3 regions of the Streptomyces fagopyri genome follow, and region 1 is predicted to be linked to each of the others. Evidence: riboswitches for the same ligand, from Rfam matches in the RefSeq annotation. Region 1 holds a riboswitch; each other region holds the start of a gene.
What was found. Region 1 has a riboswitch for cyclic di-AMP ahead of GFH48_RS39545 (C40 family peptidase). Riboswitches for the same ligand answer to the same signal wherever they lie in the genome.
Positions count from the first base shown of each region.

Region 2: linked by a shared signal. The riboswitch ahead of GFH48_RS16730 (C40 family peptidase) and the one ahead of GFH48_RS39545 (C40 family peptidase) in region 1 are both predicted to bind cyclic di-AMP.
Region 3: linked by a shared signal. The riboswitch ahead of GFH48_RS17580 (transglycosylase SLT domain-containing protein) and the one ahead of GFH48_RS39545 (C40 family peptidase) in region 1 are both predicted to bind cyclic di-AMP.

Region 1 is NZ_CP045643.1:8,076,625-8,083,658, reverse strand. Features, by position in the region: gene GFH48_RS35035 (lamin tail domain-containing protein) at 1-1,220, opposite strand, end outside; gene GFH48_RS39545 (C40 family peptidase) at 2,056-3,717, opposite strand; cyclic di-AMP (ydaO/yuaA leader) riboswitch at 3,774-3,947, opposite strand; gene GFH48_RS39540 (hypothetical protein) at 4,326-5,351, opposite strand; gene GFH48_RS35015 (GNAT family N-acetyltransferase) at 5,484-6,119, opposite strand; gene GFH48_RS35010 (TetR/AcrR family transcriptional regulator) at 6,433-7,034, opposite strand, start outside.
Region 2 is NZ_CP045643.1:3,922,652-3,929,685, forward strand. Features, by position in the region: gene GFH48_RS16720 (M23 family metallopeptidase) at 50-1,804, shown strand; gene GFH48_RS16725 (ATP-dependent DNA helicase) at 1,903-4,506, opposite strand; cyclic di-AMP (ydaO/yuaA leader) riboswitch at 5,114-5,285, shown strand; gene GFH48_RS16730 (C40 family peptidase) at 5,294-6,454, shown strand; gene GFH48_RS16735 (tellurite resistance/C4-dicarboxylate transporter family protein) at 6,804-7,034, shown strand, end outside.
Region 3 is NZ_CP045643.1:4,105,012-4,112,045, reverse strand. Features, by position in the region: gene GFH48_RS17595 (carboxylate--amine ligase) at 1-1,134, shown strand, start outside; gene GFH48_RS17590 (FAD-dependent oxidoreductase) at 1,162-2,364, shown strand; gene GFH48_RS17585 (HAD family hydrolase) at 2,670-3,488, shown strand; gene GFH48_RS17580 (transglycosylase SLT domain-containing protein) at 3,645-4,385, opposite strand; cyclic di-AMP (ydaO/yuaA leader) riboswitch at 4,390-4,548, opposite strand; gene GFH48_RS17575 (CocE/NonD family hydrolase) at 5,125-7,034, opposite strand, start outside.

The DNA of each region.
Region 1 (7,034 bases):
AGGGTCGAGGTCCGGCCCTCGCAGGTGTCGTCGCAGGCCGCCCACAGGTGACCGGTGGCCGGCTCGAACTCCAGGTCCATCACCCCGGAAAAGCCGCTGGCGATGGTGGCGACGCGGGTGTATCCGCCGCCCGACTGGTCGAGGGCGTAGGCGTAGACGGTGCCGTTGTCCTCGACACCGGTGAAGAAGAGACCGCTTCCGTGGCCGGGGTAGGCGGCCGGGTCGTAGACGGCGCCGGTGTGCTCGTCGCGCAGTCCGTGCGCGGTCAGGTAGGTGTCCGGGATCCACGAGATGCCCTCGGGACCGGAGTTGGCGGGCAGAGAGGGCAGGTCGGAGGTGAGGTTCCACTCCGCGGTCGCGTTCAGCGAGGAGGCGGTGGAGGACGCGTCGAAGCGCAGGATCTTCGGCAGGCTGGTGGAGCTCTTGCCGTTGTCCCGCTCGGTGGCGACGAACATGCCGTCGGGGGTGACGACCACGCCCTCGGCGTCGGGGTCGCCACTGCCGCCCGCGTAGTGCAGGGCCTTGCCGGATCCCCAGCCGCCGGCCGGATCGGGGCGCCACGTCGCGCCGTTGGGCACGAGCCGGTACAGCTTGCCGGGGCCGTTGTTCACCGCCCAGAGCACGCTCTCGCTCTCGAAGGACAGCCCGCTGAGGTTCTCCCCGAACACGTTCGAACCGTCCGCGACGGTGACCGCCGCGCCGCCCGGCCACGTGGTGACGGCAGGCGGCTCACCCCCGCCGCCGGTGGTCCCGCAGGCGTTCGCCGCGCCCTTGGTCGGCGCCGTCGTGGTCGTGAACGCGCCGGTGCCGTCCGCGCACCGCCCGTATGTGGTGCCGGCGTGATCGGTCCAGGTGTAGGAGTCCACCAGAGTGGAACCGTCCGTCTGGAACAGCCGCGCGGAGTCCGAACTCCCCAGCCCGAACGACGACTCGACGTCCAGTGCAAGGAAGGCGCCCGGAGCGATCGACGTCTTCTTGCCGATCTTGTAGGAGTGGGAGTTGTCGTTGTCCTTGACGATCCACCCGGACACGTCGACCGCGGCGGTCCCGGTGTTGACGAGTTCGATCCAGTCGCCGGGGCTGCCGCCGCTCGACTCGACCTCGTTGATCCGCACCGTGGACGGGTCCTGCGCCGAAGCGGGCGCACCGGACAGACCGAGGGCGAGGAGGGTCAGGGCGGCGGCGGTGATGGGGGCTTGTCTACGCCAGTGCGTACGCAAGGTGGCCGGTCCTCTTTTCAGGGGGTCGGGCAGACAAGGAGCGCGCTCACGCTCCCGGCGAAGCTTCGGGCACACCGGCGACCACGGACTGAACACGCCGCGAACACCGCGGGTACGCACCGAACGGACTTGATCGACTGGTGTCCGCCACCACAAGGGCGCGCCAAGGCGGCATCCCTGTCGCCGAGTTGTGCGACCGCGTCGCCTCGCCACCGCGCCGGTGTCCAGGCGCCGGCGCCTGGACACCCATGCCGTCGCGTCTCCGCCAGGGACGAGCGGACGGTACGTCACCTGCGCGGGCACCGGGGGCTCCACGGAGGAGGCGCCGGGCCGGTGTCGCTGGGCACCTTCCGCGTTCGACCGGCCTGTCTCCGGGACCACAGAGCGGCCGCGCCACGCGCGCGAAAGCGGCTACCACTCCCCTGTCGCCCGCTAGCGACGACGCCTTCCGTCAACTCTCGCCGCTGGAGACGCACATGGGCCTGCCAGTCCGCGGAGTCCGCCGAACCCGCCGAACCCGCCGAGCCCGCCGAGCCCGCCGAGCCCGCCGAGCCCGCCGAGCCCGCCGCCGGAGCCTCCCCCCACCGAGCCGTCAGACGACACGTCGGTGCTCACCGACGGGACTGCGACGTCCATGCCCCTCTCGGGCAAGTAGTCATCCGCGGGGGCCCGTTCGGCGCCTCGCCGCGTGTACCGGCACGCCTGCCCGACGCGGATGCACGGCGCCCGTCCCGCATCGGTACGGGCGCCGTTCAGGTCGTGCCAGGCCGGTCGCCGCCTGGGCGACCCCTCGTCAGGTCGGAGGACTTGGGCCGTACGCGAGCCCGCCCGCCCCTTACGCGGGCCGCGCCGCGCTGTGGATCGCCGCCTGTCCGGCGTAGAAGATCGACTCCTCGCGTATGTACGCCCCCGGGCTCGGCGCGTGGATCATCATGCTGTCGCCGATGTACAGCCCGACATGGCTGACGTCGCCGTAGAAGAAGATCAGGTCGCCGACCCGGATGTCGGTGAGCGGGATCGCCGTGGTCGCCGTCGCCTGGTCGCGCGCGGTACGCGGGAGTGCGACCCCGGCCACCATCCAGGCGGCCCGGGTGAGCCCCGCGCAGTCGTACGAGCCCGGTCCGGCCGCGCCCCAGACGCACGGCCTGCCGATCTGGGCACGGGCGAAGGCCAGCGCCTTGGCGGCCTTCATGTCGTACCCCGAGCCCGATGTGTCGCCGCCGCCCATGACCATGCCCGCGGTGGTGGGCACCGCCGCGTCGACAGGTGAGACCGGGGCGAAGGACGGGCCGGGAACGACGGACGGGGCGAACGGAGCGGACCCGACCGACGGGGCGGGGGCGACGCTCATGGCGGGGATGTGGGCCGCCTCCGAAACAGCGGGCGACTCCTGGGCGAAAGACATCTCCTGGGCACGGACCAGGTCCTGCGCACGGACCGGTTCCGGGGCCGGGAGCTGGACGGGGGCGTAGGCCATGTCCTGGGCGTACGACAGCTCCGGAGCGTAGGCGGTGCCCGAGGCGAACGCCGTGTCCGAGGCGAAGGTCATGCCCGACGTGAACGTCGTGTCGGAGGGGAACGTCATGTCCGAGGTGAGAGGCGTTCCCGCACCGAGGGACGCGTCCATGCCGACGGGGGCACCCATGCCCCCGTGTGCGGCCGTGTCCACGGGTGCGCCCATACCCAGCCCGGCCGACTGCGCGCGCCGCCACTGGTCCTCGGCCTCGCGGCGGACCTGGTCCTCCGGGGTGGGCCAGACCTCCTGAGGCGGCCGCGCCTCGATCGCCGCGATCGGGGCGATCCGCTGCTGGACGACGTGCCGGGACAGCAGTTCACGGGCGAGTGCGAGCTTGCGCCGGTTCTGCTCCTTGCGGTTCTTCAGCGAGGAGTGAGAGGACTCGGCGGCCGGGGCGGGCAGGGCCTTGACGGCCTCCTGCCGTGCCCCCGTCCCGGCCGGCAGCGCCGCGACAGCCCTCCCGGAGGCGAGCTCCGCCACAGGCCCTGCCGCCGGTCCGGCGGTCAACTCGGCCACGGGCCCCGCTCCCGGTCCGGCGGTAAGCTCCGGAACGGGGCGGCCCGCGGCCTCCAGGGCGCGGGCGGAGGGTCCGCCCTCCAGACGCTTCGAGGGAACGGCGGGGCGCGCCTCGGCCGTGCGCCTCGGCATTCTGTCGGCCGGCAGCCTCGCCGGCACCGTCGGACCCAACTGGGCACGGCCCACGTCGAACCAGGGCCGGGACACGTCGTCGAGAGTGGCGTCGGTACCCCTGCGCCCGTTATCCCGGGCCGGGTTGAGGCGACTGCGTGAACCGGTGGTCATCGCGCGGGTCGCGTTGTAGTTCCCGGTGGCGGTCTCGGCCCGGTCGTAGAGGGAACTGATCCGCTGCTGGACCTCTTCGCGGCTCGGACCGTCGTCCCCGCCGGAGGAGGCCGAGTTGGGGCTCTGCGGGAACCGGTCCGCCGAGGAGCGGGCCACCGTCGCGGGTGCGGAGCGGGGCATGCCGGGGAGGCTGGTGCCTCCAGGGCCCGGGGTGCGTTCCGGCGCCATGGCAGACGTACTCCTTCCGTGCACCGCCTACCGAGTTAGCTGTCGGGTTCGGGCGGACAGATCCGGAAGGTATGCCCTACGGCCGTTGCCCCGTGGGGCAGTTGGCCGATTCACCCCAGGGTTCGGTTGGGTCCCCGGCTCCGGTCGCCGCGAGGCCGCACCGGATTAGGCGGAGGCCGAGCGACCCGGCGAGGTTCGCCGGAGGAAGTCGTGAGGCCTGCCGCCAACTTAGCCAACTTGTGTGCCTCACGTGAAGATTGAAGTGCGAAGTGTCCGATATGTAATTGTGACCTTCGTCGTACTCCCGATCCCGGGTGAGTCCGCCCACCACGGCGCCGGTCGGCACGACTTCCGCCGCGCCCGTTGTTCCGTCCGTTCCCGTTCCGCCGGTTCCGTCTGTTCCATGGATGCCGGTACCTGTTCCATGGATGCCGGTACGCGTGACCCCGCGAGGGGACGGCAGCCGCGGGGTCGGGGCGCCCGCGGAACAGCCCGGTTCACCGCACCTCCGTGACCGGCTCCATGCGCCTGGCACGGGCCCTCCCTTCGATCCGCCCGCGTCAGCGCAGGCGCACCCGTTGCCCGTTGGCGCGATTCGCCGGGTTCGGAGGGTCGGGCGGGTCCGGCGAGACCGCCGATTCTTCCGATTCCGCCGAGGCCGAAGATTCCGCCATGACTGATGATTCCGCCATGGCTGGTGATTCCGTCAAGGACCGTGGAGCGGGTGGTTTCCGCAGGTCCGGGGTGCCGGTCGGCCCGGCCGCCGCTCGACGCGAGTGGAGCAGGACCGTCAGAGCCCGCAAGGGTCTTCGCCTGCGTCCGTGCGACAACCCCAGGACGATCGCGGCCGCCACGGCGATCAGGTGCTCCCGGCCGGCCAGATTGGGTTTGGCGACCGACTCCCACACCATCGAGCCGCCGGTGAGCGCGAACACCACGGGCGCGCGTCGGACGACCGCGAGGTAGGTGAACAGCCCCACGACCGCGGCGGACGGGCCGGTGTCCAGCACCTGCCCCGTCCTGGAGGGCAGCCCCAGACCCCACCAGCCCGGACCCATCGCGATCATCACGCGGACGATGAGGGTGCCCGCCAGCGTGGTGATGTACGCGATGGCCAGGGTCCTGGCCCGGCCGAGGGCGAGTTCGGCGAGGGCGAAGGCGAGGAACAACTGCGTGATGCCCGCCCACACCGGCAGGTCGAGGGCGGGGACGTACAGCGACACGGGAGTCCGCAACAGGGCCAACGGCAACGGCAGGCACGCCTTCACCCCGCCGGTCAGCCGCACCACCGTGGCGCCGGCCGGATGCTGGGCGATCGCGTGGAAGAAGATGACCCCGAAGGCCGCCACGAACGCCAGCACCAGTCCGGACAGTCCCCGGCGCAGGAGTTGCCGGAACGGTTCGACGACCATGCCGTGCCACTCGCCGCGCAGGACGCGCGCGACGAACGACACGAACCGGTGCAGGGTGCCGCCCGGACGCCCCCGTACGTCGTCGCGCGCCGCGGACGGCGGCGGCCCGCCGGCGGTTCCCGCCGCCCCTCCGTGTACGTGTCCGTTGCCGACATCGCCGCGACGCTCTTCCACCGCCCTAAGCAATGCCCTCTCCCCCCACCACCCGCAGGACGTCTCCTCATATAGAGGCACGAGATCTTCATTAGGTTGAGTCCGGCCGCGCGCTCTCCCTGCCCCGGGCCCGGGCCCCACCGCCCGTGCGGGTCAGGGCGACCGGCGGTCGCGGCCCGTCGGCCTGCCCAGATACGTCAGCGGGCCCGGGTCCGGTACGGGGATCTCGTGGAAGCCGAGACGGTCGTAGAAGGCGCGGGCCGACGTGTTGGCGGTGACCATGCCGAGGTGCACGGCGGGGACACCCCGATCGGCGAGCGCGTCCAGGAAGGTGTCCATCAGCGCCCGGCCGTGGCCCCTGCGCTGCCAGTGCGGGAGCAGGTCGATGTGCAGATGAGCGGGATGGGCGGCGAGTTCGGGCAGGATCATGCGTTCGGGGCGGTGCAGCAGGTCGATCATCGTGTCGACGGGCGTGCGCGGCGGCGTCGTACTCCGTGGGTAGCGCCCGGCGACGCTCGGGATCCAGATGTCGCGGAAGTCCCGGACGAACCGCGTGGTGTCGGCGGTGCCGAGGACGTAGCCGACCGCCCGGCCGGTCCCGTCGTCGAGCACGAAGGCGAGCTCCGGTTCGAGCTGACAGTAGGGGTACGCGAACAGGGACGGCATCAACTCCTCGTCGGGATAGAGCTCCCGTGAGTCCCCTCCTTCGTCGGCCGTCATCACACACACGTGCCCCACCGCCGCACGGTCTTCGGTCTTGTAGCGGCGGATCGTCGGCTGCTGAGTCATGAGCCGTATCCTCCCGACATGGGAGCGCTCCCGCCACCGTCCGGACCGCCTCGCTCGCCCACCGGCCCCACGCGCTCTGCCCGCTCGCCCGGCCGCACTCGCCCCCCTCGTCCGGTCCCGCTCGCCCCGCTCGCCCCGCCTCGCTCCTCGACCCCACTCGTCCGCCCGGCTCGAACCGCCCGGCTCGCGACTCCCGGTTTTCGGTTCTCGGCTCCCGGCTCCCGGCTCCCGGCTCCCGGCTCCCGGCTCCCGGCTCCCGGCTCCCGGCTCGGGACCGTACCCGGCGAGGGACCGCCAGGACAGCGGACCGCGGTCAGCGGGCGCTCAGCGTCTCCCACTGTGCCGCGGCGCTGTCCAGCAGCATCTCCAGAGCCGTGGGGTAGGCGCTGTCGACCATGCGGGTCGCCAGGAGGGGTGCCGCCTCCGCGATCCGCGGGTGGGTGGCGCGCGGCAGCCGGGCGTACGTGGAACGCCACATGTCCTCGTCGGCGCTGCGGCTCTCGCGCGGCAGCGCCAGCGAGGCCGCGTCGAGCGCGGCGAAGGCCAGCGTCTGGTCGATGAAGGCCTGATAGATCCGTACCGTGTCCGGCAGCGGGAACCCCGCCGTGCGCAGGACGTCGAGGATGGCCTCGTCGGCCGCCAGTTCGTGGGCCCGGCCGGTGACCCGGTTCGCGGTCAGCAGGGCCGCCTGTGGATGCCCGACGTACACGGCGTGGATGCGCAGCCCGAGGCCGCGCAGGTCCGACCGCCACTCCCCCGTGGGCCGCCAGCCGTCCAGCGCCTGCCCGATCAGGGCGTCGCCGATCGCGAGGGTCAGGTCGTCCATACCGCGGAAGTACCGGTACAGGGTGCTGGGATCGGCGTCCAGGGCCAGGCCGAGACGGCGGGCGGTGAGTCCCGCGCTGCCGTGCTCAC
Region 2 (7,034 bases), 4.2 Mb from region 1:
TCGAACGCCAGGCCAAGCCCGTGCCCGCACTCCGCCGAAAGACGGCCGAATGCCCGTTTCCCGGGAAGAGGAAACCTGCCGAAGATTGTCGCGCCCGCATACCGCCGGGTACAGTCGCCGCACTGCTCTGCCAGCCCCTGTTGTCGAGGCGAAAGAGAAGTTGGTGAACGACCGTCACCCGTCGGGGACCGTGACCTCCCCGGCCCCGGCTTCCGATGCCGTCTCGGCGCACTACGCGTCCTACGGCGGCCAGGAAGTCCAGTACGGCGACTTCACCACGTACGACGGCCACAACGGAACCGGCGCCTACGCGACCGCGAGTTTCGAGACCGATCCCCTCTTCGGCAACATGTCGGGCGGCGACGGGACGGGCTCGTACGACGCGACGCAGTGGAACACCGGCGACCACCAGACGCCGGCCTACGACCCTTACGCCGCGCAGCACCAGACCGCGTACGACACCGGCGGCTACGACACCACCGCGTGGGCGACCGGCTATCAGCAGCTCGCCGACATCCCCGCACAGCATCCGGGCCCCGACGCCACGGGCCAGTGGGACGCGGCCGCCTGGCTCCAGGCCGAACCGGCCGGCCAGACCCAGCAGTGGAGTGCGCCCACCCAGGAAACGGGTGCGTACGACGCCACCCAGTGGAACACCGTCGGTGAACACGACCCGTACGAGGCCTACGAGCACCCCCAGGTGGGCGAATCGCACGACCACCAGGCCACCGATCCGTACGAGCACCAGGCCGTGGCGGACCCGTACGAACACCAGGCCGTGGCGGACCCGTACGAACACCAGGCCGTGGCGGACCCGTACGAACACCAGGTCGCGGCGGACCCGTACGGACAGCATGCTTCGGCCGACCCGTACGAGCAGCAGGGCGAGCACGAGCCCTTCGAGCAGCAGGCGACCTCGGCCTTCGAGCAACTGCCGTACGAGGAGCCCGCCGCAGCGCGGGACGAGTACGACTTCGAGGACGCCGATCCCGCGCACGAGACGCCGCTGCTCGACGACATGGAAGAGGTCACTCCGGCCTCCCGTACCGCGAACAGGCCGGCCTCCCGCTCCCGTCGCCGCTCCCCGGCCAAGCGTTCCGCGCTGCTCACCGTCGCCGTGCCCTCGGCCTGCGTGATGGGCGTCGCGGGTATCGCGGCGGCCTCCGTGGGCACCATCGGCGGGGACGACACCAAGAACACGACGGCCAGCGCGCCCGACGCGGCCGCGGTGAAGCCGTCCACCGCCAACAACAAGCTGGACACCCAGCTCCAGAGCCTGTCGGCGGGTGCGGACGACTTCGCCGACCGGGCCAGCCGGACCCAGGAACGCATCGACCTCAAGGCCCAGCAGGCCGCCGAGCAGCAGAAGGCGGCGGCCGCGGCGGCCCGCAAGGAGCGGCTGCGGCCCAAGTTCGTCCTGCCGGTCACCCAGAGAGGACTCAGCGCCTACTTCGGTCAGGCGGGGGTCAACTGGATGTCCGTGCACACGGGCATCGACTTCCCGGTGTCGTACGGCACGACGGTCATGGCCGCGACGGACGGCACCCTGCGGACGCAGTGGAACAGCGCGTACGGGAACATGGCGATCCTCACCGCGAAGGACGGCACGGAGACCTGGTACTGCCACCTCTCCAGCTACAAGGTGCCGTCGGGAACCGTCGTGAAGGCCGGTGACCAGATCGCGTTCTCCGGAAACTCCGGGAACTCGACCGGGCCGCACCTGCACTTCGAGGTCCGGCCCGCGGGCGGTTCGGCCATCGACCCCCTGCCGTGGCTGCGCAGCCACGGTCTGGACCCGACGTGAGCACGCCGTAGGCCGATCGCCGTAGGCCGATCGCCGTAATCCAGCCTGGGGTTTTCACGGCCGGACGGGCCCCCCGCCCGGCCCCGACGCCCTGCGGGCTAGAGCTTCTCCACCGGCGCGTACCGCAGCAGCAGCCGCTTCGGCTTGGGCTCGCCGAAGTCGACCGTGGCCTCCGCGTTCGCCCCCGTGCCCTTCACCCCGACCACCGTGCCGAGCCCGAACTGGTCGTGGGTGACCCGGTCGCCCACCGCCAGCGAGACGACCGGCTTCTCGGAGGCCCCGCGGCGCGTCGCGAAGCCGGAGGCACCGGACGCCGCGGACCGTGAGCGCGAGGACGACAGCGAGGCCGCCACACCCGAGACGGGCCCCGAGGACACCGGGGCCATGGCGCCCGTGCGCTTCCACTCCAGATGCGTGTCCGGGATCTCCTCCAGGAAGCGGGAGGGCGGGTTGTACGAGGGCTGGCCCCACGCGCTGCGCATGGACGAGCGGGTGAGGTAGAGGCGCTCACGCGCGCGCGTGATGCCGACGTACGCGAGACGCCGCTCCTCCTCCAGCTCCTTGACCTGCCCCAGCGCGCGCATGTGCGGGAAGACGCCGTCCTCCATGCCGGTGAGGAACACGACCGGGAACTCCAGGCCCTTGGCGGTGTGCAGGGTCATCAGGGTGATGACGCCGTTGCCGTCGTCCTCGTCGGGGATCTGGTCGGAGTCGGCGACGAGCGCGACCCGCTCCAGGAACCCGGAGAGCCCGCCGGCCACCGCGACCCCCTCAGCGGCATCGGTCGTCCCAGCGGCATCGGTCGCCCCAGCGGCACCGGTCGCCCCTGCGGCATCGGTCGCCCCTGCGGCATCGCCGGCCGCCCCGGTCCCGTCCTCGCCCCCGCCGGACTCCTGCTCGAACTCAAGCGCCACGGCCGCGAGTTCCTGGAGGTTCTCGATCCGGGTCTCGTCCTGTGGGTCCGTCGAGGCCTGCAGCTCGGCGAGATAGCCGGTGCGTTCGAGGACCGCCTCCAGGACCGTCGCCGGGCCCGCGCCGGACTCGACGATCGTACGGAGGTCCTCCATGAGCGCGTTGAACCGCTTCACGGCGTTCGTCGACCGCGCCGCCATGCCGTACGCCTCGTCGACGCGGCGCAGCGCCTGCGGGAAGCTGATCCGCTCCCGCTGCGAGAGGGCGTCGATCATCGCCTCGGCGCGGTCACCGATCCCGCGCTTGGGGACGTTCAGGATCCGGCGCAGCGGGACGGAGTCCTCGGGGTTGGACAGGACGCGCAGGTAGGCCAGGACGTCCCGGACCTCCTTGCGCTCGTAGAAGCGGACACCGCCGACGACCTTGTAGGGCAGGCCGACGCGGATGAAGATCTCCTCGAACACACGGGACTGGGCGTTCGTCCGGTAGAAGACCGCGACATCGCCCGCCTTCGCGTCGCCCGCGTCGGTGAGACGGTCTATCTCGTCGGCGACGAACTGTGCCTCGTCGTGCTCGGTGTCGGCGACATAGCCCGTGATGTTCGACCCGGCGCCCGCGTTGGTCCACAGGTTCTTGGGGCGGCGCGACTCGTTGCGCTCGATGACCGCGTTCGCCGCGGTGAGGATCGTCTGGGTGGAGCGGTAGTTCTGCTCCAGCAGGATGGTCGTCGCGTCCGGGTAGTCCTCCTCGAACTGGAGGATGTTGCGGATGGTCGCGCCGCGGAAGGCGTAGATCGACTGGTCGGCGTCACCCACGACGCACAGCTCGGCGGGCCCGAGGTCGCCCTCGGCCGGCGGCAGGCCCTCGGGGCGGTCGCCGCTCGCCGGTCCCACGAGCTCCCTGACCAGGGCGTACTGCGCGTGGTTCGTGTCCTGGTACTCGTCGACCAGGACGTGGCGGAAGCGGCGGCGGTAGTGCTCGGCGACGTCCGGGAAGGCGCGCAGCAGGTTGACCGTCGTCATGATCAGGTCGTCGAAGTCGAGCGCGTTGGCCTCGCGCAGCCGCGACTGGTACATCGCGTAGGCCTGCGCGAGGGTCTTCTCGAAACCGTCCGCCGCCTGGCCGGCGAAGTCCTCCTCGTCGATCAGCTCGTTCTTCAGGTTGGAGATCTTCGCGCTGAACGACTTCGGCGGAAAGCGCTTCGGGTCGAGGTCCAGGTCCCGGCAGACCAGGGCCATCAGGCGCTTGCTGTCGGCGGCGTCGTAGATCGAGAAGGAGGACGTGAAGCCGAGCCTCTTCGACTCGCGGCGCAGGATGCGTACGCACGCGCTGTGGAAGGTCATCACCCACATCGCGTGGGCGCGCGGGCCGACGAGCTGCTCGACGCGCTCCTTCATCTCGCCCGCGGCCTTGTTCGTGAAGGTGATCGCGAGGATCTGGCCGGGGTGGACATGGCGCTCGCCCAGCAGGTGCGCGATCCGGTGCGTGAGCACCCGGGTCTTGCCGGAGCCGGCGCCGGCCACGATGAGCAGCGGGGAGCCGGAGTGCACCACGGCCGCGCGCTGGTTCTCGTTGAGCCCGTCCAGCAGGGCCGCCGGGTCCACGGCGGGCCGGTGGGCGCCGTCGCGGTAGTACGCGTCGCGGTCCGGGGGCACGTCGAAGCGGCCGCCGAACAGGTCGTCCGGAAGCGGCTCCGCCACCTCGTCCTCGGGCGGCGGCGGAGGCTCTTCCTCATGGGCCCCGGAAGGCTTGAGGTCCGCCAGGAAGCTGTCATCAAAGAGGCTGCTCATCGCTCTCCGAGTCTAGGCGGCCCCACTGACAACCCGCCGCCACCCCGGAAACTGGGCCGGAATTCCCGCGGAGTCCGGACCCGAATTCCCGCTGGAGCCGGGGCAGGACGGCCACGGACGCCGGACCAGGACCGCCACGGACGCCGGGCCGGGGTGCGCACGAACGCCGCACGGGGGTCCCACAGGGTCCGGACCGGGGCTGTGGCCGGACCGGACTCGCACGAAAGCCGGGCCGGGACTCGCACGGAAACCGGGCCGGGACGCATACGGAAACCGGACCAGGACTCGTACGGACACCGCACGGGGTTCCCGGCGGCGCACAGGGTTCCCGGCAAGGACCCCCACCGTGTCCGCGCCGGTGCACAGCACCTGCCGGGGAACCGGGCCGGAGTGCCGCGAAAACCGGTCCCCGCCCACACCGAAACACCCTCACCTTCCGGCAGCGCCCCGCTACGGTCGGCCACCGATCCGCCGCTCCGGGCGTCCAGGCGGCCCAGGTCACGAAAACGTATCGGGCATATCGCACATCAAACTTCACAGACCGCTCACGCGTTGGCTAGCGTGCCCGGCAGACCGCTCGACGGCAACCGGCGAACGTCGCCGGGCCGAGCGGCCTCCGCCGAGTCCGGCGCGCCCGCGCGGCGACCGGAGCCGGGGACCCAACCGACTCTGGGGTGAATCGGTCCGACCGCCCGTGGGGCAAGGACCGTAGGGCAAACCTTCCGGAAGTACCCGCCCGAACCCGACAGCTAACCCGGTAGGCGGATGACGGAAGGAGTCGCCTCTCTTGGCGTCGCACCGCAAGTGGAGTCCTCCGGGCACACGCCGGACGGGCCTACGGACCCCCGTCCTCGCCACGGCCGCCCTGACCTCCGTGGCCCTGCTCTCCCAGACGGCGAACGCCGCGCCCCCGGCCGAGCCCCGACCGAGCCTCGAAGAGGTCGAGAAGAAGGTCGACGACCTCTACCACCAGGCCGAGACCGCCACCGAGAAGTACAACGCGACCAGGGAGAAGACCGCCAAGCAGCGCGAGCGCGTCGGCTCCCTCCTCGACGACGTGGCCCGGCGCACCGAGAAACTCAACACCGCGCGCGAGGAGCTCGGTTCGTTCGCCGCGGCCCAGTACCGCACCGGGGCGTCCGCACCCGGCAGCGCGAGCCTGCTGCTGGCCGACACCCCGCAGGACTACTTCGACCAGACCCAGTTGATGAACCGTCTGACCACCCGCCAGAAGGCGGCCGTCGACGACTACGTCACCGAGCAGGCCTCGACCTCGAAGAAACGCGAGGAGGCCTCCCGGAGCCTGCGGACGCTCACCACCTCGCAGGACGCGCTCAAGACCTCCAAGGCCGACGTCCAGGGCAAGCTCGCCGCGGCGCGCGACCTGCTGTCGAAGCTGACCGCCGACGAGAAGGCACGGCTCGCCGCGATCGCGAAGAAGAAGCGGGAGGAGGCCGACCGCGAGGCGGCCCGACTCGCGGCCGAGCGGGCCGCGTCGGAGAAGAAGGCCCGGGACACGGCCCCACCGCCGGGCACGTCGTCCGGGACCACGGGGACGTCCGGGACCACGGCCACCGACTCCTCGTACACCGCCAAGGCCGGCAAGGCCATCGCCTTCGCGCGTGCCCAGGTCGGCAAGCCGTACGTGTGGGGCGCGACCGGACCCGGCTCGTACGACTGCTCCGGTCTCACCCAGGCCGTGTGGAAGGCCGCCGGCGTCACCCTCCCGCGTACCACCTACGACCAGGTGAACGCGGGCACCACGGTCCCCCTCTCCGCCATCGAGCCCGGAGACCTCGTCTTCTTCTACGGCGACATCAGCCACGTGGGCCTCTACGTCGGCGACGGGATGATGATCCACGCCCCCAAGCCGGGTGCGTACGTCCGCGAGGAGTCGATCTTCTACGGCGGCGAGTCGATCATCCACAGCGTGGTGCGCCCGGCCTGAGCCCCGGCGCGGGCACGCGCGCGTGAGGCCCCCCGGGCTCCACGCGCCCGGCCCGCGCCGCTCGCTCGTGCCCGCGCCCCCGTACCCGCCGTACGCCCGTACCCGCCGTACGCCTGTACCGCCGCGCCCTCGTCACCCGTGCCGTCCACGCCCCTTGTCGCCGTACGCCGGTACGCCCGTACGCCCGTACGCGCGGCCCCCTTGTCGCCGTACGCCGGTACGCCCGTACCGCCCGCGCACTCCTCCCCCCGGCGCCCCGCGCCCCCGCACCCGTCCGGCCGACCCCGCATGCGTGATGTACGCGCGCGCCCCGCGGGCAACCCGCCCGAAGGTCCCTAGCATCGGGGCCATGCCAGCCACCTCGCCGCCCCGCAGCCCGTGGGTCCGACTCCGTTCCTGGTGGGCGGAGAGCCCGCCCGCCGCCGCGGCCGCCGTTCTGGCCACCGGCATCCTCTCCGTCGGGCTGCACGAGGCCGGTGACGAGGTCCTGTCCCGGATCGCGCTGGTCCTGGCGGCCGTCATCTGGCTCGGGTTCGCCGTGGACTTCACGGTCCGCCTGCTGCGCGATCGGGAGCGGTGG
Region 3 (7,034 bases), 4.0 Mb from region 1:
TACGCGATCACCGAGGACCGTTACACGCCTGCCGCGGCCTCACGCTATCTGCGCCGTGCCTTCGTCTGGCCGACGACGGGGACGGAGGATGCGGAGCGCCTGGTCGAGGGGCTGCTGCGGATCGGCCGTCGCATAGGACGGCCGACGGTGCTCGTCCCGACGGACGAGGAGGCCGCCGTCCTGATAGCGGAGCATCAGGAGGACCTCGCGGAGCGTTTTCTCTTTCCGCGGGTGGACGCCAAGCTGCCCCGCCGTCTCGCCAGCAAGCAGGGCCTGCACGAACTGTGCGTGGAGCACGGCATTCCGAGTCCGGCCGCCGCCTTTCCGCAGTCGTACGAGGAGATCGAGCGGTTCGCCGCCTCGGCCCGCTTTCCTCTCGTGGCCAAGAACCGTGAGGCGTTCGTGCGCCGCAGCCGGCCCGCGGTCAACGGGACGACGAGGATCGCGACCCGTGAGCGGCTGCTGGTGCTCGCCCGGGAGTGGGGCGGGCAGCCGGGTGTGATCCTCCAGGAGTACCTGCCCAGGGAGGAGGCCGAGGACTGGATCGTGCACGCGTACTTCGACGCGGACTCGACACCGCTGGCGATGTTCACGGGGGTGAAGGTGCGCTCGTGGCCGCCGCACGCGGGCATGACCGCGAACGCGTACGTCGTCGACAATCCGGAACTCGCCGACCTCGCCGCACGTTTCATCAAACAGATCGGGTTCAGCGGCGTCATCGACCTCGACCTGCGCTTCGACCGCCGCGACGGGCAGTACAAGCTTCTCGACTTCAACCCCCGTATGGGCGCGCAGTTCCGGCTCTTCGAGAACGAGTCGGGGATCGACGTCGTCCGGGCCATGCATCTCGACCTGACCGGGCGCACCGTTCCCGAGGGGGAACAGCGGGCCGGTCACCGGTACATCGTGGAGAACATCGACCTGCCGGCCCTGCTCGCCTACCGGCGCGGCGGCTACACCACCCCGCATGCGCCGACTCGCGCGAGCGGTACGGAGCTGGCCTGGCTCGCGGGTGACGACCCGCGGCCGTTCTTCACGATGCTCGCGCGCCTCGTGCGGCCGGGCGCGAGGCATCTGTACCAACTGTGGCGGACCAACCGCCTCGGCAGCAGTACCAGTACGACCACGAAGTGACGGAAGAACGTCCTGGGGAGGGACTTCGTGATTCATCCGGTAGCAGTCATCGGTGCGGGCCCGTTCGGCCTGTCCACCGCCGCCCATCTGCGGGCGCGCGGCATCCCGGTGCGCGTCTTCGGCCGGCCCATGGTGAGCTGGCGCGACCACATGCCCGAGGGGATGCTCCTCAAATCGACCCCGGCCGCTTCCAGCATCGACGCCCCGCGGCCGGGCCACACACTCCGCGACTACTGCGACGCGGCCGGGACACCTCGGCTGGTCACGGACGAGGACATCATCCCGGTCGAGACGTTCATCGCGTACGGGGAGTGGTTCCAGCGGCAGCTCGTGCCCGAGCTGGAGCAGGTGCGGGTGGTCTCCGTCGACCGGCGGGGCGGTGAGGGCTTCGAGTTGAAGCTGGACTCGGGGGAGTCGTTCACGGCACGGGCGGTCGTCGTGGCCACCGGACTGGACGGCCTCGCCCATCTGCCGCCCGAACTCGGCGAGGCGGCGGCGGACGGACCGGCGCCCGCCGGGCCCGTCTCGCACAGTTCCCAGCACCACGACCTCACCCGGTTCTCGGGCAAGGAGCTGATCGTCGTCGGCGCGGGCCAGTCCGCCCTGGAGACGGCCGCACTCGCGGCGGAGGCGGGCGCGCGGGTGCGTGTGGTGTCCCGTGGCCGGGGCAGGGTCGCCTTCGGTGCGCCGCCCTGGGGGCAGCCGAAGTTCCGGCCGGAGTCGCCCTTCGGGCGTGCCTGGTCGCTGTGGGCGCTCAGTTACTACCCGCATCCCTACCGCTACCTGCCCGCAGAGACCCGGCACCATCTCGTCCGCCGGGTGCTCGGCCCGCTCGGCGCGTGGTGGCTCCGGGACCGCTTCGAGGGCAAGGTCGAGGTCAGTGAGGTCGCCCGGATCGACCGCGCCTCGGTCTCCGGGGGCCGACCGGTGCTCTCCGTGCGGACCCTGGACGGTTCGGCCGGGGAACTCGCGGCCGACCACGTCATCGCGGCGACGGGCTATCGCGTCGACATCGCCGCGATGGGCTTTTTGGGAGACGCGTTGCGGACGGAGCTGGCGGTGAGCCGGGGCACCCCGAAGCTCGGTGCCGGATACCGCTCCTCGGTCCCCGGGCTGTACTTCACGGGATTGCCGGCGGCGGCCTCGTACGGGCCCGTGATGCGGTTCGTGTGCGGGACGGAGTTCGCTTCGCCGCGACTGGCCAAGCACCTGGCGGCGGCGCACGGTTGAGGTGACGCGCGGCGGTCGGACGCACGGCGGTGACGGCCGGGCGCACGGTCGCGGGACGGCGGCGGGGGGCCACGTCCCGAAGCCATCGGGACGTGCCCGACCGTACGCGTTCCGCAACCGGCCGTTGTGTGGCGGGTGTTGGAGTCGTCGCGGCCGTGTTCCGGGGTGTCCGGCGCGGCGGATCGGAGCGTGTGACACCGTCCGTCGCGCGCGGCCCGTGCGGTGAACGGCGTTGCTGACGGGATACCGGACGTCGTCCGGTTCACGCCGGGCCGCTGAGTCGTTCGATCCGTATTCTTCGGATCATGGCCGCTCCGACTGCATATTCGCTCATCGCCACTGACCTGGACGGAACGCTGCTCCGCGGTGACGACACCCTCTCCGACCGGACCCGGGCCGCGTTGGCGAGGGTGGTGGAGGCGGGCGCCCGGCACCTGGTCGTGACGGGTCGCCCGGCGCCGAGGGTGCGCCCGCTCCTCGGTGAACTCGGCGGCGCGGGGCTGGCGGTGTGCGGACAGGGGGCGCAGCTCTACGACGCGGGCGCGGACCGTCTGCTGTGGTCGGTGACCCTGGACAGGGAACTCGCGGAGACGGCGCTGGGCAAGATCGAGGCGGAGGTCGGGCTGCTCTACGCGGCGGTGGACCAGGACGGCGTGGACGGACTGACGCTCATCGAGCCCGGTTACGTGATGCCGCACCCGACGCTTCCCGCGGTACGGGTCGGGCGCCGCGACGACCTGTGGACGGAGCCGATCAGCAAGGTGCTGTTGCGCCACCCGCTGCTGTCCGACGACGAGTTGGCCGCGGCGGCCAGGGGAGTGGTGGGTTCTCTGGCCACCGTCACGATGTCGGGGCCCGGCACGGTCGAACTCCAGCCATGCGGGGTGACCAAGGCGACGGGGCTGGCTCTCGCCGCCGCCCATCTCGGGCTGGCCCCCGAAGCCACCATCGCCTTCGGCGACATGCCCAACGACATACCCATGTTCGACTGGGCCGCCCACGGGGTCGCCATGGCCGACGCCCATCCGGAGCTGAAGGCGGTGGCCGACGAGGTGACGCTGTCGAACGAGGACGACGGGGTCGCGGTGGTGCTGGAGCGGCTGCTCCCGGTCTCCGCTCGATAGCCCCGGTTTTCCGTGGCTCCGGGTTGCCGTGGCCGCGGTTTCCCGCCGGCACGGTTTCCCATGGCCCTGGTTTCCCGTGGCCCCGTTTCCCCGTCGTCCTGGTTCGGCGGGGGCGCCGGAGCTTTGGTCCGGCGCCCCCGGTCTCGTGGCGACCTGTCAGTAGGCGCCGTTGACGTTGTCGATCGAGCCGTACTTCGCCGCGGCGTAGTTGCAGGCGGCGGTGATGTTCGCGACCGGGTCGTAGGGGTCCATGGACGTGCCGGGCACGTGGTAGGCCTTGAACGTCGGGTCGATGACCTGGAGCAGGCCCTTGGAGGGGATACCGGCCGCGGCGTTGGAGTCCCAGTTGTTGATGGCCTTGGGGTTGCCGGAGGACTCCCGCATGACGTTGCGGTGGATGCCGTCGTAGCTGCCCGGGATTCCGGCCTTGGCCATGATGTCCAGCGACTGCTTGATCCAGCCGTCGAGGTCGTTCGTGTACGTCTTCACGGCGGCGGTGGCCGCGGTGACTGCCGTGGTCTTGGACTTCGTGGTCTTCGCGACCGCGGCCGTGACGTTTGTCGACTTTGTGGCGTTCTGCACGGTTTTCGTGCCGACCGTCAGGGTGAGGCCCGTGCGGAGTGCCGACGGGTCGGAACCGATGACCGCGCTGTTGGCCTCGTACAGCTTCTTCCAGCCGCCGGTGGAGGGGTACTTCTGCGCGATCTTGACCAGGGTGTCGCCCGCGACCACCTTGTAGGTGACCAGCTGGACGTCGGAGGCCCCCGTGGCGGCCTGGGCGCAGGTCGCGCCCAGGATCGGGAGGGCGAGTACCGCCGCGCCCGTGCCCGCAGCCAGGATGCCGCGGACGAGGGTGCTGCGGGACTTCGGGTGGCAGTGTCTGCCTGCTGCGGCCATGACGAGTTCCTCTCCGGCGCCTGCGAGGTGAGCTGTCGGGTTCGGGCGGGAGCTGCCCGGCCGCACGGTGAGTGCGACTTCACCCCTAGCCGTTCCGGACTTCGGTTCGGCGACTTACCTGGGTCCCCCGCTCCTGCCGTGCGTGTGTGGTCGGGTGTGGTTTCCGGTCGGTGGCAGGATTTGGCGGTCCGTCCGGAGTGACGTGAAGGTATGCGAGAGCACATGTCCGAAACAAGCCTTGATGTCGCGGTGTAGATCGTTTTCACCAGGACATAAGGGCGGATGAATTGCCCGATTAATCCGGAATCTTTCACTCAACTTGGCTTATGCAAACGGGTAGTCGCCGAGCGGGGTCGCGGGATGGGTGATCTTCGCGCGTGACCCAACTCACTCGATCGGCCAGGAATAAAGCGGCAATGGCGGCAAGTCGGGCATATAAGGCGCGGGTAAGAGGTCGATGAACCCCTGTTCGGGGGCGGGTGAACCCGCCCCGCGGGCAGCCCGTTGCCCGGGTCGCCGCGGGGGAGCCGGTCCTCGTCGGCCCCGAAGTGGGGTTCACCTGAACCGAGTTCGGGAAGCGCCTGGCATGTCACGGCGGGGCGAGGAGCTGAACTCCCCTCCCCTGAATGACCTGTTGGTCCCGGACACCGGATCCGCCGGTGCGCCGCGAAGCGCGTGACCGTCTCCTGGTCCGTCCGTGAAAGCCGGCGGGCCTCCGTTGCCGGGGTCCGTCAGGGATTCAGCGGTCCGCGTCCTGCTCCGCGGGGTCGCCGAGACCGTCGCCGGGGCTTCGGCCCGCCGTGCGCGGGATCCTGCGCTCCCACGTCCGGTGGAAGACCACCTCGTCGCCGTCCTCGCAGACCAGCTCACTGGAGGTGATGAAGTCGCGTGTGTCGCAGACGACTTCGGAGCGGACCTCGACGCGCGCGTCCCAGGCCGGTTCCGCGCGGCGCAGGCGGATCGACCAGGAGGAGTGGGCGCGGGCGCTCAGGGGGTCGGCCTCACGGACGCGGTACGTCTCCAGCGCCTCCTCCGCGTGTTCGAGGCCGTCCGGATGGACGAGGGTGCCGCCGTCGCGGGGGACGGCTTCGAGGCGCCACTCGTCCTTCGCCACGTCGTGCACGACCCGGCGTTCCGGGCGGGGTTCGTCGAGGGTGGCCGCGGACGCCACCCCGAGCGGTACCGAGTGCTCCGGCTCGGCGAAGGTGATCGTGGGGTCCGACTCGCGTGCCCTTACCGGGAGTTCGAGAGAACTGGCCGACGGATCCAGGGTGAACCCGGCCTCCGAGCCGGGCTCGGGCCAGATCCACGGCCAGTACGCGGAGGAGAGGGAGAGGCGGATGCGATGGCCGGGCGGGACGGCGTATCCGATGGCGTCCAGCTCGAAACGTACGTCCTCCGTGGCGCCCGGTTTCCAGAGGACGGCCCGATCGCGGCCGTAGCGCGCTGAGAGGTTCATGGCACCCCGGGTGACCAGGGTCGAGGCGCCGTCGGGAGCCACGTCGCAGACCCGGGCGATCACCTGGCCCCGGGCCGAGTGGGAGGTCAGACGCAGGCGCACGCTGGGGCACCCCAGAATCCAGGTCTCTCCCGGCACCTCGAACTCGAAGCAGACGGATCTCGCGTCCTCCTCCCGCTGGTCCGGGGGCAGGTCCGCGTCGCCTCCGACCGGGCGGAAGCGCCCCGCGTCCACGCCGGTGTGCTGAGGGGAGCGCACGAGCACCGGCGCACCCCGGAGCGCGTACGCGATGACGGTGACCAGGGGAGAGGGCCAGGCGGTGTCGCCGACCCAGCGGCCGGGCAGCGAGGCGTAGGCCGTCGCCGGAGGGTGCGCGTCCATGACGTAGGAGCGCAGAAGGGGCTCCGCCATCACCGGGCGGCCGTCGGTGCCGGCCGGTGTCCTCGCGCCCGGGGCGGCCGGCGTGCGCCTGCCGTGCGGCTCGAGCCAGTGGTCCCACCAGCGCAGCGTCTCCTGGAGGAAGCCGATCGCCGGGCCCGGCCGGCGGTCCTGGTCGGGGTACCCGTGCGACCAGGGACCGATCAGACCGCGTACGCGATCCGGCGGGAGGCTCCGGACCAGGCGCAGCACCGAGTCGCGGTACGGGTCGTGCCAACCGCCCACCGCCAGGACGGCCGCACGGATCGCGGAGCTGTCCTCGTCGAGGCCCCCGGCGCCCCCGTTCACGTCCCGGGCCGGGTGTGTCGGCCACGTACGGATGCCCGGGTCCACCGTCTCCAGGCGCGCCACCCACATGTCACGCCACATCACCTGACCGACGTGCGCGGGGTCCGGTGGGCGGGCGACATGGGCGAGCGCCGCGGCCGCGCGGGCGTGCGCGCCGGCGGTGAGGACGGAACCTCCCTCGCGGCCGAACCCGCGGTCGGTGCGGTGGGCGAATCGGTGGTCGGCAGTGCCGTCGTCGGCCGAGCAGACCACGACGACCGCCTTCAGCGGTCCGGGTGCGCGGGCCGCGATCCGCAGGGAGATGGTGCCTCCCCGGGAGAGACCGAACATGCCGACCCGGCCGCTGCACCAGGGCTGTGCGGCCAGCCAGTGGATCACCTCCACGCCGTCGGTGGTCTCGGCGGTATCGGAGGGTTCCGCGGTCGCCGGCACGCCCTCCGAGTTGCCGTGACCGCGGGCGTCCA